Armatimonas rosea: one gene and its partner. The protein of the gene in region 1 interacts with the protein of each later gene in a pairwise test. Links are inferred from orthologs where the notes say so. Each region holds a gene or a part of one and is shown on either strand. Other genes may lie near its edges. The genes, in order: serC and selB.

Region 1 (6,490 bases):
GTTGGTCACCAGGAGGTTGACCGATGCCCCAAAGTAGGGTCGGGTCTTTTTCTCCTCGGAGGTCCCTCGGCGGTAGACAAGCCCGATGGGTGCCAGGAGCGCCTCGGCCTCTTTGGCACGGGAGGAGATTAGGTTGACATCGAAGTTGAGCTCGCCCTTGGAGGTCGGCGCTGCCACATCGCCGAGTCCTAGGCCTAGGTTGGTCCACGAGCCCCCAAAGCGGTCACGCACCACGCGCGAGGCGGGTGTGAAGAAGCCTAGCTGTGGCCCAAAGAGAAAGCGGCTGGACTTGCCCGACTCCTCCGCATGGGCTGGTAGAGCAACGAGTGATGCGAGTCCGATGGCCGCTACCAGGAAGAATTTATTGAGATGCATCGTTCCTTTTCCTTTTGGTTCGCGTACGGAGACGCGTCCCCGCGCAAGAGTGCGCCTTATCTATCATTGGCAAGAAACGCTCCAAACTAAAGCGGATGGTATAATTCTCTCCGAACCATGGCAAGAGAGAAATCCCCCCTTGCCGCCCCGGATTGCGTCGTCGCAGCGCTTGGCGTGGCGGCGTTTTTTTGCGCGTCGGCACAGGCACAAGATACCAATGGAAGCTACAGCGATGCCCTCAGCGAGGCAGTCGGTCGGCTTGAGTCGGGAGAGCACCCGCTGGCCCGTGCCGCACTCGCACGGGCGCTGGCAGTCGATCGCAACGAGATCTGCGGGCTCCTGGCAGTCGCGGCCCTTGCGCTCCACACCGGGGATGCCCGCCGCGCCGAGTCCGCCCTTCGGCAAGCACGCGAGCAGGAACCCGAGAACCCGCTGACCGCGCTAGGGCTGGCCCAGGCCCGCCTGCTCCTCAACGACCGGCAGGGTGCAGCGGGCTTCGCCAGCAGCGACCCCAACCTGGCGCTGTACGTTCGGCTTCTCGCGGGGGACAAGCAGGTGGCCACCGAGCTGGGCAGCGTCACCGAGAAAGAGCCCGACCCCCTGCGCCTCCAGCTCGCGGGCATGTCCGCACTCCGAGCCGGCGACGATCCCCGAGGCGTCGCGCTCCTCACGGCGCTGCTCGCGCGCCCGGAGTGGCGTGCATGTGAAGAATCCCGCGCCCTGACCCTGCCCTTTGTCGAGCGACGCATGGCAGAGGGCGGTGCCGCCGCAGTCGAGCCCCTCTCTCTCCCGGAGGCCCCGGCCAACACCCCCACCCTGCGCGGACAGGCGACCCTGACCGCAGGGACGGTCCCCCCTGGGACGGCCCTTGTCACCTACCGCGTGCCAGGCAACTACTCCGCGACTGTCAATAGCGCCCCCTATGTCACGAGCTGGAACACCACCCGGCTCGCCAACGGCCTCTATACCCTGATTGTCACTGCCTGCAACAGCCAGGGCGAGCCACTCAACGAGACCCGCCGGCTCGTCCGAATCGCCAATGGAAACCCGAGCCCGGCCCATGAAGCCAGGGTCAGCCCGGAGCTCCGTGCCGCGCTGGAGCCGCGCCTGCGTGCCCTCCTGACGCCACAGCCCAGCCGGAAAGCCGCGCACTACGCCCTCGCCGAGGCCGCAGTCCGGCAGAAAGATAGCGCCGCCGCGCTCGCCCATATCGAGTCGGTCGTGGCGATCGACCCGCAGTTTCGCTCCGCCTACGCGTCGCTCAAAGAGTACAACAAGAAGTATGTCGGGATCGGCAATGGCTACTGGCGCGGCCAGACCCCCGAGAAGCTGATCGCGCTCACCCTCGACGATGGCCCGAACCCTTTAAAGTACCGGACACCGGCCATGCTGGACATGCTCCGCAACCTCAATGTCAAGGTGACTTTCTTTGTGGTGGGCGCACGAGCAGAGGCCAACCCGGACCTGATCCGCCGCATGGACGACGAGGGCCATGAGATCGCCAACCATAGCTACACCCACCCAAACCTGACCTACCTCACCCCGGATGCGGTGCGCAAGGAGCTCTGCCGAACCAGTGTTGTCGTGCGGGATATCACCGGCAAGCGCCCGCGGTTCTACCGCCCCCCCGGCGGCAACTTCAATGGCGCGATCGCCGATGCGGCGTCGGCGCTGGGCATGCACGGAGCCTACTGGACAGTCGATGGCTTTAAGTTCGAGTACGCCCCGTTCCGCCCGGAAGACCTGACCGACTTTGTCCTGAAGAAAGTCAAGCCAGGAACCATCCTCCTCCTGCACAACGCCCCGGACAATACCATCCTTGCCCTCCCGGAGATCGTCAAGAGCCTGCGCGCCCAGGGCTACGAGTTTGTCACCATGACCGAGCTGGTCCACCGCAGCAAGGCGGCCACTCCCACAAAGCTATGAATCGAATCTACAACTTCTCTGCCGGTCCCGGCATCCTTCCCGTCTCTGTTTTAGAAGAAGCCAGCCAGGCCGTCCTTGAGTTCCAGGGCTCGGGCATGTCCATCCTCGAGCTCTCCCACCGCGGCAAGTGGTACGACCCCGTCCACGCCGAGGCACAGGAGCTGCTCCTCTCCACCCTCGGGCTCTCGGCGAGCGAGTACACGGTCGCGCTGATGGGCGGCGGGGCGAGCACGCAGTTTGCGCTCCTGCCGATGAACTTCCTGGGCGATGGCGAGACCGCGGACTATGTCGATGCGGGTGAGTGGGGTGCCAAGGCAATCGCCGAGGCAAGGCGCGTCGGGCGTGTCCATATCGCGGGCTCGTCGAAGGCGACCAACTACGACCGCCTGCCCGAGATCATCCCCTCCGGCGAGGCGAGCTACCTCCACCTGACCACCAACAACACGATCGAGGGAACCCAGGTCTTCACGCTCCCCGAGACCCAGGGCGCTCCCCTCTTCGCCGATGCCAGCTCCGATATCTTTGGGGTGGACCGCGACTACAGCCAGCTCGACCTGATCTACGCCGGGGCACAGAAGAACGCCGGCCCTGCGGGTGTCACCTTTGTGATCCTCCGCAAGTCGCTTCTGGCGGTCGCGCAGAAGAACCTCCCCCCGATGTTCTCCTACCAGGTCCAGTGCGACAAGCAGTCGCTCTACAACACGCCGCCGGTCTTCCCGATCTATGTCCTGGGCCTGACCCTCAAGTGGATCGCCGCGGAGGGTGGGGTCAAGGCGGTCGCGGCGCGCAACCAGCAGAAAGCAGCGCTGATCTACGATGCCCTGGATGCCGCGCCGAGTGTCTTTACACCCTGTGTCGCGGTCAAGGAGCACCGCTCGTGGATGAACCTCACCTTTAAGCTCGCCACCCCGGAGCTAGAGAAGGCCTTCCTCACCGAGGCACAGGCACTGGGCATGGACGGTCTCCCGGGCCACCGCAATGTGGGCGGCCTCCGCGCCAGTATCTACAACGCCTTCCCCGTCGAGGGCTGCCAGGCGCTCGCCGCGCTTATTCAGGACTTTGCGGCACGGAAGGGCTAGCCGCAGAGTCCTTGGGCTTTTTCTTGAACATGTCCCGGATGCTCCAGAGCTCCGGGACCCGCAGTAGCGCACAGACAATCCCATAGACTGCCAGCGACGCGGCGCTCGCCAGCACCGAGACCGCGATCCCCTGGAAGCGGGCACTGCCCTGGTGCTCCACGGTCGGCAGGTGCCAGAAGAGGCGCAGAAACAAAAACGCCGTGCCACTGGCGGCCAGCGCGGCCAGCGTGATCTTCAGCGCCGCGACCACCAGCCCGCGCAGGTTCAGCCCCCCCACGTGCTTCTGGAGGGTTCGGAAGAAGATCAGCATGTTCACCGTCCCCGCCAGCGAGAGCGCCAGCGCGAGGCCGTAGTTGGCCAGCCCCGGAACGCGGGGAAGAAAGGCACAGAGCCCGGTGAAGAAGAACACCATGCAGGTCGTGATCACCACGGGGGTCTTGCTGTTCTGCATGGCGTAGAACCCACGCGCCAGCACGGCCTGCGCGCTCCAGGCAAAGGTCCCCAGCGAGTAGAGCCGTAGCGCCATCGCCGAAGCGAGCAAGTTTGCGACCGTAAACGCCCCGCTGGCATCCTGGGTGAACTTTCCCTTGAAGTAGATCGCGGCGATAATCGGCTCGGCCAGGGTCGCCATCAGCAGCGAGGCGGGCATTGTCAGGAAGAGAATCCGCCGGATGCCGTAGTGGATCTCCTTGCGAAACTCCTTCCAGTTCTTCTCCGCCGCGAGCCCAGAGATGGTGGGGAAGATCACGATCGCCGATGCCTGCGCGAAGATCCCAATCGGGGCCTGGGTGAGGTTGTAGGCATTACGAAGCGCTGAGAGCGAGCCCTCCCCGGAGGCAAACGAGCCGGTGATCCAGAAACCGAGCTGCGAGAGCGAGAGCCCCAAGAGCGCGGGAAGCATGAGCTTGCCCACCTTGCGCACCCCCGGATGCCCGACCTCAAAGCTTAGCCAGAACTTCCCCCCCGTGCGCTTGAGCTCCCAGATCGGAAGGAAAAAATTCCCCGCCACGGCTCCAAAGAGCGCACCCCAGCACATCGCCGTGATGCTCCGCTGGTTCTCGGGGACAAAGAGCTGGGTGAGCCCGCCAACAATGATCAGCCCATTGTAGGCGATAGGGCCAATCGCGGGGATAAGAAACCGGTGGCGCGCATTGAGGGTGCCCATCATGAGCCCCCCGACAAAGAAGCACCACTGCGCCGGCAAGAGAATCCGCGAGAGCCGCGCCACTTGCTCCCAGGCATCGCGCTGCTCCTGCGGGGCATCATCGGGGTGTAGCAAGACCCGCCAGCCGTCCCAGAAGCTCACGGTGACTTGCTTTTGCAGCCCAAGCCCGGGGTTCATGAAGCGCCCCAGGGGAGCCGCGGCCAGCTCCATGATCAGCACGAGGACCAGAGCGATACAGGCCACGACACTCATCACGGTGCCAAAGACCTTCCAGGCATCGCGCTGCTTGCCCGCGTTCCAGTACTCGGTGAAGACCGGAACAAAGACCGTGGCGAGCGCGCCCCCGGCGACCAGGTACTGCAGAATATCGGGGATTCGGAAGGCGGCGGTGTAGATATCAGTGACGTGGTTCTGGCCAAAAACCTGGTTGATCACCATGTCTCTCACGACGCCAAGGACGCGGGAGAGGAGGACGAAGGCCATTACAAGCAGGGTATTCTTGCCCGCCGAACGTGTCATATAAGCCTTATCCTACCACAAACGAGAGAGGCCGAGAGCATGACCAGCTCCCGGCCTCGGGGTATCGTGCACTTAGCACGCCGTCACGTTTAAGAGTCGCACTCACTCGTTATAACATCTGGTTTTTCCGATAAACTACCGGCCCTCACGATGGGCCAGAGAGGAATCGAACCTCTTTCAGGCGTTCTCGGCGCGACTCGCTCGACCCGGCGATCCACGAAGAAATGCTTAGTCTAGAGCAAGAGTCTAAGTCTGTTTTGGGAAACTCTGCCGCCTCTACCAAGTTGGGCTACCCCTGCAAGGATCAGATGCAGGGGGCAGGACTCGAACCTGCACGTAGGACACAGCTCCCCGTCACGCTACTGCTAAAGCTAAGTCTGGATTGCTCCAAGCACAGTATAGCCGATACTTTGTACTCCGCTAAAGAGACTTCGCGTTCTCCAGGGAGGTGTCTTCAGGGCGGATATAGCGGACATCTTCTTCCGTCAGAGGATTGATCCAAGCACGCATCGAGAGCTCGGGCGAGAAGTGCTCGGGGGACTCTTGATAAACCTCAACTGCCCTCCAGAAATCAGGATTGGCAATACCCAATGAGAGGGTATTTGCCGTCTGGATCGTGGTGGAATTGTCTTCTAGGTACTGTCCCCAAGAACGTCCACAGTGGCAGGTGCGACGTTCAGGGAACAGGCGGACAATGTCGTGGCAGTAACCACAAAAGAGAAGTTTCATAGCCTATCCAAACAGATACTGAAAGACTTTTGCGCCCAGCTTTTGGTCGGTGACCTCCAGGCTATTTGCTTCCTCGCGGGCAAACTTCACGGCCTGCTGGAGCCGCTCGACACGCTCCGTCAGCTCGTGGATACGCTTGGCCGGCAGAGCGCCCGAGAACTTGACCGTGCGCCAGTAGCCAATCGCGACGTCTTCGTAGTAGACCTCGACCTGAGCCGGGTGGTGCTCGGTGGCCTCCGCCTTGACATGGTTGCGGGGAATCTTGCGGGTCTTGACGGTCTGTACGGGCTCGGTGGCGTAGCAGTTGGCCGATGCATCGAACTCCCAGCTCTCGGAGGCATCCAAGGTAGGGAGCTTCTTAATAAACGTATGGAGGTCCACGAGCTGCTTTTCCAGAAAGAGTAAGTAGGTCGCGGGGACATCCTTCAGAAGAACCGTGCCCTCGACCAGAACATCGGCCTTAGCCTGGCAGTTGGCCCACTCCTTGGTCGCGGTGACATCGAAGAGCCGGGTCAGCTCCTCGGTGACTTCCTTGATCACTTCCTCGGTGCGGAGCTGAACCCGCGTGGACTCGGGCGGGAGCGACTCGCCTTCTTCGTCACGGGGGCGGTAGGTGCGCGAGATACCGGAGAGCAGCGCATTCTTCTGCAAGAGCTGGTAGACATCGGTGAGTTTCTGAAACGCGGCGGTCTTGACC
Region 2 (6,480 bases), on another replicon or contig:
GTCTTGAGCCAGTCCCGCTTCAGAAGGCGTGTTGCGTTGGACTTACCAATACCCTTGGCACGCTCCCGCCAGCGCTTGACGATCTGCGACTGAACCGCATGAATCTGCGCCCTGCCTTGCGTGTGGTGGGTGAGCATAAAGCCCGGTCCAAGCCGTCGCCAGGTGCCGCAGAGCGAGAGGGTCAGTGCCTTGAGAAGCTCACTGAGCGGCACTTCCAGGCTCGCCTCGCCCAGCAGGAGCACGCTCTGGGCGGCAAAGCGCGGGTCACAGAAGAGCTCCAGTCGCGAGATCGCGGCGGCTTGCTTCACGATGTCCCCAACCGTCTTGACGCTTCCCAGAGAGATGGCTCGCATGAGGGCAGGCAGCTCCCACGAAAGCTCCGAGGGCTTGAGCTGGTTGGGACTCTCAGACTTCAAGTACCGCTCGATACTTTGCAGACCCTCTTGCTGTTTTCCGTAGTCCTTCTGCCCACCGTTCTGCAGCGCCCACTTCTCGCCCTGCCACTCGCCACTCTCAAGATTAAGTCCGAAACCATAGCCGTCCTTGCCTGGAACATCAAACGAGAACGAAGGACTCTGGTAGAGGCGCAGACGTAGGCCGCTACGAATCTCGCGCTCGCTGAAGGTTTTTAGCTTGGACTGGTAGAGCAGGGTCTGTGTTTCTGCACGCTCCTGGAGCGCTTTGCGCTGGTCGGCGGGAAAGCCTTGCTGAAAGATCCGATAGTCCAAGACACCGGGTTTGATATCGCTTGGCGCGGCACGCAGGGGGTTCGGGAGGGCTTTGGTAAGCAGGCTCGCCTGGTCGGGCGTGAGCTGGCCAAACGTCAGGCCCTTGGCGAGCAGGGCATCGAACTGTGAGTCGCTGAGAGTCGCCATGAGGGCACCGAGAGGGTCTTCGCTCACCAGCTCGCCGAGGGGCACGCTGTCCCCAAGCTTCGGGTCGGCATGAAGCACGGTCATGGTCTCGGGAACCAGCGCGATAATTCTCCCAAAGCGCCGCCGCACGCGCCCGTAGCTCTTGGTGATGCCCTCTAAGCTAGTGAGGTCCATCGCCGCCCGGAGCTTCGCGTAGTCCACGTTTTGGGAGCGCCACTGCTCTTGCTGGAGACGCGTGATTTGGGCGGGCGGCGCATCATCGTTGACAATCAGCCAGAGCCCGTTCTGGGGGAGCTGCGCCTCGGGGAGGGTCTGAAGAGCCGTGCGGAGCGGGCGGTTCAGCAGGGCAACATCGGCCTTCCTCTGGGCAAGTTCCTCGGGGCTGGGTCTTGGTGGCTGCGTCTGGGCTTCCGCGTCGCTGGCAAGGGGCAAAGCGAACCCAAGGGTTCCAAGGAGGAGCTCACGGCGTTTCATCGGCAGCTTCTTTCTTCTCGATCTGGAACGTCTGGCCGTCTACCTGAACCGACGGCGTAAAGTGGGGGATCGGCTTTCCCTTAGGATAACGGATCAGAAGCGTCCGTGGTTGCGTCCAGACAAGCGTAATCTTGTCACCGGGGAGCTCGCTGTAGAAGACAGTGTTAGGATAGTCGAGCGCACGCTCTGTTTTTTCGGGCGTGTCAAAGCCCGCAGGGACAATGCTAACGTCCGTGAAGAACCTCGATGTGGCTCCCCCATCGGCGTAGTGGGCGACCGCCTTGAACTTGCCATCGGGCGATGTCTTGGTCTGCCAGACGATGTAGGTGACGCTCAGCTCCATGGCCTTTGCAAACAAAAAGGCACCGAGGAGCCCAAGAGCGACAAGCACCCCGATAATCCACAAGCAGGAGCGGATCATGGCTACGGCTCCGCGAGGGTGCGGGTGTCGCCGACACGGTGGGTGAAGCGGACGCCGTCGAGGTATTCGAGCAGCGGGAGGACGATCTTTCGGGAGCTGCCAATGGCATCGCGCAGGCCCCCGACCGTGATGCCCTCGGGCGTGCTGGCGAGCTTGCGGATGGCTTGCTTGGCCTCCGCGATTGCCTCCGCACTGAGGTAGAGGTTGTCGGCGATCTTGACCAGCTCGTCGCGCTCACAGAGGATCGCAAGGATGGTCGGGACATGGACATCGCGCGGGTAGGTGGCGGCGAAGTCGCCGGGGAAGGGGGGGGCGTACTGGGCGGCCTGAAAGACCGAGAGGATGTGCGCCGCGGGCTGCTTCCAGTTCTCGGGGAGGACCACCTCGTGCTCGGGGAGGTGAACCCCCTTGGTACCGACCGTGAGGAGGACGCCTTCGTTGCTGAGGTAGGCGACCAGCGCCTGGAAATCTTTCACGGTGGCGGCCTTGCTGAGCGGGATGCGGAGGTTCTCGCGGGGCATGGCGCGCTTGTAGGGGTTCTGGCGGTGGAACTGCTCTAGCGTCTTCTTGGCCGTCTCGCGCAAGCGCCGCCCGGCTTCGTCGCTGAGGTAGTGCGTCCCCCCGATCACGATCGCCCGGCCCGCATCGGCGAGCGCTTCGAGGGCGTCGTCGGCGGGGAAGCCGACAGCGGCGCTGAGCTCCTTGGCGGTGAACTCGGCGTGCTTGGAGCTGAGCTGGGCATAGACCGCCTCGTCGGGCGCACCCGTGCCGCGTGCCTCAAAGAGCGCGAGGGCCGCCGCATCGCCGCGCCGGTACTTGCGGCTGGGCGTCGGATCGACTATGGTCCCACCGCCGACCGCGCGCGCCGGGGAGTAGGTGCGCACCACAAAGCGCTCCCCACGCGCCGGTGCCGCCGGGCTCTCACAGAGAAGCTGGACGGGAATATCGTCGCTTCCGGGCAAGAGCTCCACCCCTTCGAGCAGCACGAGCCGCGCCAGAATCTCCCCCGTGCCCAGGTGTAGACGAACGCGCTCCCGGTGGCGCAGGGGCTTGGTGGCCGACGGCAAGACCGAGAGGCGGGCATCAAGGAGCGTGGACGCGGCGAGGCTCCCAGGTGCACAGAGCACGGCCCCGCGCTCCAGCTCCCCGACCTCGATCCCCGGCAGGTTTACCGCGACCCGCATCCCCGGCTCGGCGGTCTCGATCTTCTGGCTATGGCTCTGGAGGGTGCGCGCCTTGCTCACCTGCCCCTGCGGCTCCAGCGCCACAGCATCGCCGGCGTGGAGCGTCCCCGAGACCAGGGTGCCCGTGACCACGGTGCCGACTCCGGGCAGGGAGAAGACCCGGTCCACGGGTAGGCGCACGGGCGCACTTGCATCGCGCTGGGGGGCCTTAGCTGCCGCCTCTGCCAGCGCTTGCTTGAGCGCGTCGAGCCCCGCGCCCGTCTGGGCGCTCACGGGGACAATCACGGCGTCTTTGAGCGGCGTCTTGGCGAGCAACTCGCGGGTCTCTAGCTCGGCGAGCTCTTGGATATCGGGGTCGGCGAGGTCGGTCTTGGTCAGGGCGACCACGGCGACGGTCACTCCGAGGACGGTAAGAATATCCAGGTGCTCGCGGGTCTGCGGCATCGGGCCTTCGTCGGCGGCGATCACGAGCAGAGCCACATCGACCCCGCCCGCGCCGGCGAGCATGTTCTTGACAAAGCGCTCGTGGCCGGGGACATCGACAATGCCGGCCTCAAGCTCGCCGGGGAGGGAGAGGAAGGCAAAGCCCAGGTCGATGGTCATGCCCCGCGCCTGCTCCTCCGCGAGCCGGTCGGTGTTGGTGCCGGTGAGGGCACGGATGAGGGTTGTCTTGCCGTGGTCTACGTGCCCGGCGGTTCCGATGATGAGATGGCGCATCGGGGGTATTGTATCCGAACCCATCCCCAACCCCTTCCCTGCGGTAGGGAAGGGGCCAGGGGATGGGTTCAGAGCCGAATCACGCTCCGAATCACGTTGCCCGTCTCCATCGTGTGGAACGCATGCTCCACCTCGTCGAGCTTGACATAGCCCGTGACCATCGCATCCAGGTTCAGGCGACCCTCCAGGTAGAGCTGGGCCAGGAGCGGGAAGTCGTGGCTCGGGAGAGCGTCGCCGCAGTGGCACACACGCAGGTTCACCTTGTTCCAGTAGACCCCCGTGTCGATATTGCCCACGTTCAGGGTCACTTCAGCGTCTTTACCGGGGAAGCCAATGTTGACTGCCGTCCCGTTGTAGTTCACCATGCGCACCGCTTGCTCGATACAGGGCATCAGACCGGTCGCCTCGAAGGCAAAGTCCACGCCGCCCTCGTAGCCAGGCCAGTCGTCGGTCACGAGATTGCGCACCGCGGCGACGGGGTCACCGTCGCGGGCATTGACCACGTGGGTCGCGCCAAAGTTCTTGGCCCACTCTAGCTTGGTGGGGTTCACATCGACGCCGATAATGGTCTTCGCACCCTGAATCTTCGCGCCCTGGATCACCGAGAGCCCGACACCGCCACAGCCCACCACCGCGACACTCGCGCCGGGCCAGACCGTGGTCGTGTTCATGGTCGCCCCGACCCCGGTAATCACGCCGCAGGCAAGCAGACAGGCCTTATCGAGGGGCATGGCCTCGGGCATCTTGATCGCAGCCTTCGCATTGACAACCGTCGTGGTCGAGAACGTCCCACAGCGCAGGACCTGCGAGCACGCAGCCCCATCCGATGTGCGCGTGATGGGCGTGGTCGGGCGCAGGGCCATGTAGCAGTGACGGGGGTCGCCGCGACGGCACGCCGGGCAGTTGCCACAGGGCGCACGGTAGGCGATCACGACCGGATCACCGGGCTTCAGGTGGGTGACATTGCTCCCCACCGCCTTCACAATCCCCGCGCCCTCGTGTCCTAAGATGATCGGGAACTTCATTCCCGCGCCCTGCTGCATCTTGATGGTCAGGTCCGTGTGACAGACACCGCTCGCCACCACCTCGATCACGGCGTCGTCGGGTGCCGGTGCCGCCACCGAGATATCAATCAGCTCGACATCCTTGCCCGCCTCGGTCAGGACTGCCGCTTTTCCTAAAAATGCCATTGTTTCAGCCTCCAATTCGTGCTACTATTCGGGGCACCGTGCCGGGAATCCTCCGCAGTGCGCCCCAAGACGCCCATGACCCGCCGCGATAAACAAATCAACTTTGCCATCTGCCTCGCCGATGCCGTGGGGTTTCCGCTGGGGATCGCCTTCTTCTCCACCCAGACCATCCTGCCTGTGTTCCTGGCGCACTGCGGCGCGTCGCCGGCCGTGCTGGGCGCGCTCAACGGGCTCTCATCGCTGCTCGTCCTCGCGCCGGGCCTGCTGATTGTCGGCACGCTCCAGCGCCGCAAGACCGTGCGCCTCTGGCTGTTCTGGGTTGCGTTTATCGAGCGGCTCTTCTTGCTGCCCCTTGCCTTCCTCTCTCCGCTCTGGGGGAAGACCCACCCGGACTGGCTCGTGATCGCGACCTTTCTGGGCTTCTGTGGGCACTCGCTCTCGATGGGCTTCAATATCCCCGCCTACTGGACCGCGATTGGCAAGACCATCCCCGTGCACTGGCGCGGGCGGCTCTACGGGTTCGCCGGAGGGATCGCGGGGGTCTGTACCCTCGGTACCGAGTGGGTGCTCCGGCACGTGGTTCTGGGCAGCGGCTTCCCCGGCGGCTACGGTATCGGCTTTGGGCTGGGCTTTGCCATTCTGACGATCACGATCCTTCCGTTTCTCTTTTTGCGTGAGCCCGATAGTATCCCCGCCGAAGGCTCGGAGCGGGCCAAGAACGTCGATCTCGCGCACCTGCGTGCCACCTGGCAGGGCGATGCGCGGTTCCGGCGGCTGAGCTACTCGCAGGTGGTCTTCGCGCTCACGCAGGTCGCGTCCCCGTTTCTCGCGCTCTATGCCACCCGGCGCTTTGGGGAGGAGCACGCGGACCTTGCGCTCTACACCGCCGTGAGCATCTTCGCCGGGTCGGTCGCCGCGCTACTGATCGGCTGGCTCGCGGACCGCTGGGGGAACCACCCGATGGTTGTCTTTGCGGGCATTGCCGGGGCGGGCGGCTTTCTCTTCGCCCTGCTCGCTCCGTCGGGGGGCGCGTTTGCCACGGTCTTCGTGCTCTGGGCCCTGGCGACGGCGGGCGTGGATGTCGCGGCGAACAACCTCATGATGGAGCTGGCAGGGGATGCCACCAAGATCCCGACCTACTCGGCGCTCTACAACATTGTCCGCGCCGTGCCCCGCATGATCGCCCCGTGGCTGGGGGGGCTTGCGGTCGCCCATATCGGCTACGGCCCCCTGATGGGGATCGCGGCGGCGGCGGCACTTGCGTCCTTGTCGCTCTTGCGAACGCGTTCTAAATGAGGCCTAGAGATGAGCCCCTGAGAACGAGTCTCTGGGCTTAGGAGGACGACGGCTGCCTTCGCAGCCAACCGAATACCGGATCTAGTGGCTCCGCAGGGAGCCGTCGCCCTTTCAAGCCCGGACACTCGTTGTCTGGGCACTCATGTTGTCTGGGCTCGCGTGGTTCCGGTAACTTTTGCAATAGGTATAATACGCCATGCCTTCTGCACCCTTTGGCCTGACCGTGGCCTACCTCGCCTACCCGGAGCGTACGACACTCTCCGACCCGCACCCGCCGTTTTCCTGGTGCCTGGAGACCGGACTCCAAGCCGCCTACCAGCTGC

Evidence for each region.
Region 2: the proteins of serC (region 1) and selB interact in binary tests that used the Escherichia coli proteins (3 or more experiments, as listed by UniProt). The link is inferred for Armatimonas rosea from one-to-one orthologs.

What each region holds. Positions count from the first base shown.
Region 1 is NZ_JACHGW010000005.1:210,136-216,625, reverse strand. What follows is about bases 1,340-4,338. They hold serC (3-phosphoserine/phosphohydroxythreonine transaminase), read left to right. Parts: upstream 1,340-2,297; coding sequence 2,298-3,380; downstream 3,381-4,338. Other genes in these bases: murJ (murein biosynthesis integral membrane protein MurJ), read right to left, coding at 3,349-4,338; HNQ39_RS24505 (polysaccharide deacetylase family protein), read left to right, coding at 1,340-2,301. Outside these bases: HNQ39_RS24510 (hypothetical protein), read right to left, coding at 1-375; more of HNQ39_RS24505, read left to right, coding at 493-1,339; more of murJ, read right to left, coding at 4,339-5,064; HNQ39_RS24490 (hypothetical protein), read right to left, coding at 5,485-5,793; HNQ39_RS24485 (DUF7873 family protein), read right to left, coding at 5,797-6,490. UniProt on the Escherichia coli protein: Catalyzes the reversible conversion of 3-phosphohydroxypyruvate to phosphoserine and of 3-hydroxy-2-oxo-4-phosphonooxybutanoate to phosphohydroxythreonine. Is involved in both pyridoxine and serine biosynthesis.
Region 2 is NZ_JACHGW010000003.1:529,418-535,897, forward strand. What follows is about bases 1,223-4,211. They hold selB (selenocysteine-specific translation elongation factor), read right to left. Parts: upstream 3,672-4,211; coding sequence 1,773-3,671; downstream 1,223-1,772. Other genes in these bases: HNQ39_RS17425 (hypothetical protein), read right to left, coding at 1,223-1,349; HNQ39_RS17430 (hypothetical protein), read right to left, coding at 1,336-1,770; HNQ39_RS17440 (zinc-binding dehydrogenase), read right to left, coding at 3,740-4,211. Outside these bases: more of HNQ39_RS17425, read right to left, coding at 1-1,222; more of HNQ39_RS17440, read right to left, coding at 4,212-4,861; HNQ39_RS17445 (MFS transporter), read left to right, coding at 4,919-6,157; HNQ39_RS17450 (alpha-L-rhamnosidase-related protein), read left to right, coding at 6,354-6,480. UniProt on the Escherichia coli protein: Translation factor necessary for the incorporation of selenocysteine into proteins. It probably replaces EF-Tu for the insertion of selenocysteine directed by the UGA codon. SelB binds GTP and GDP.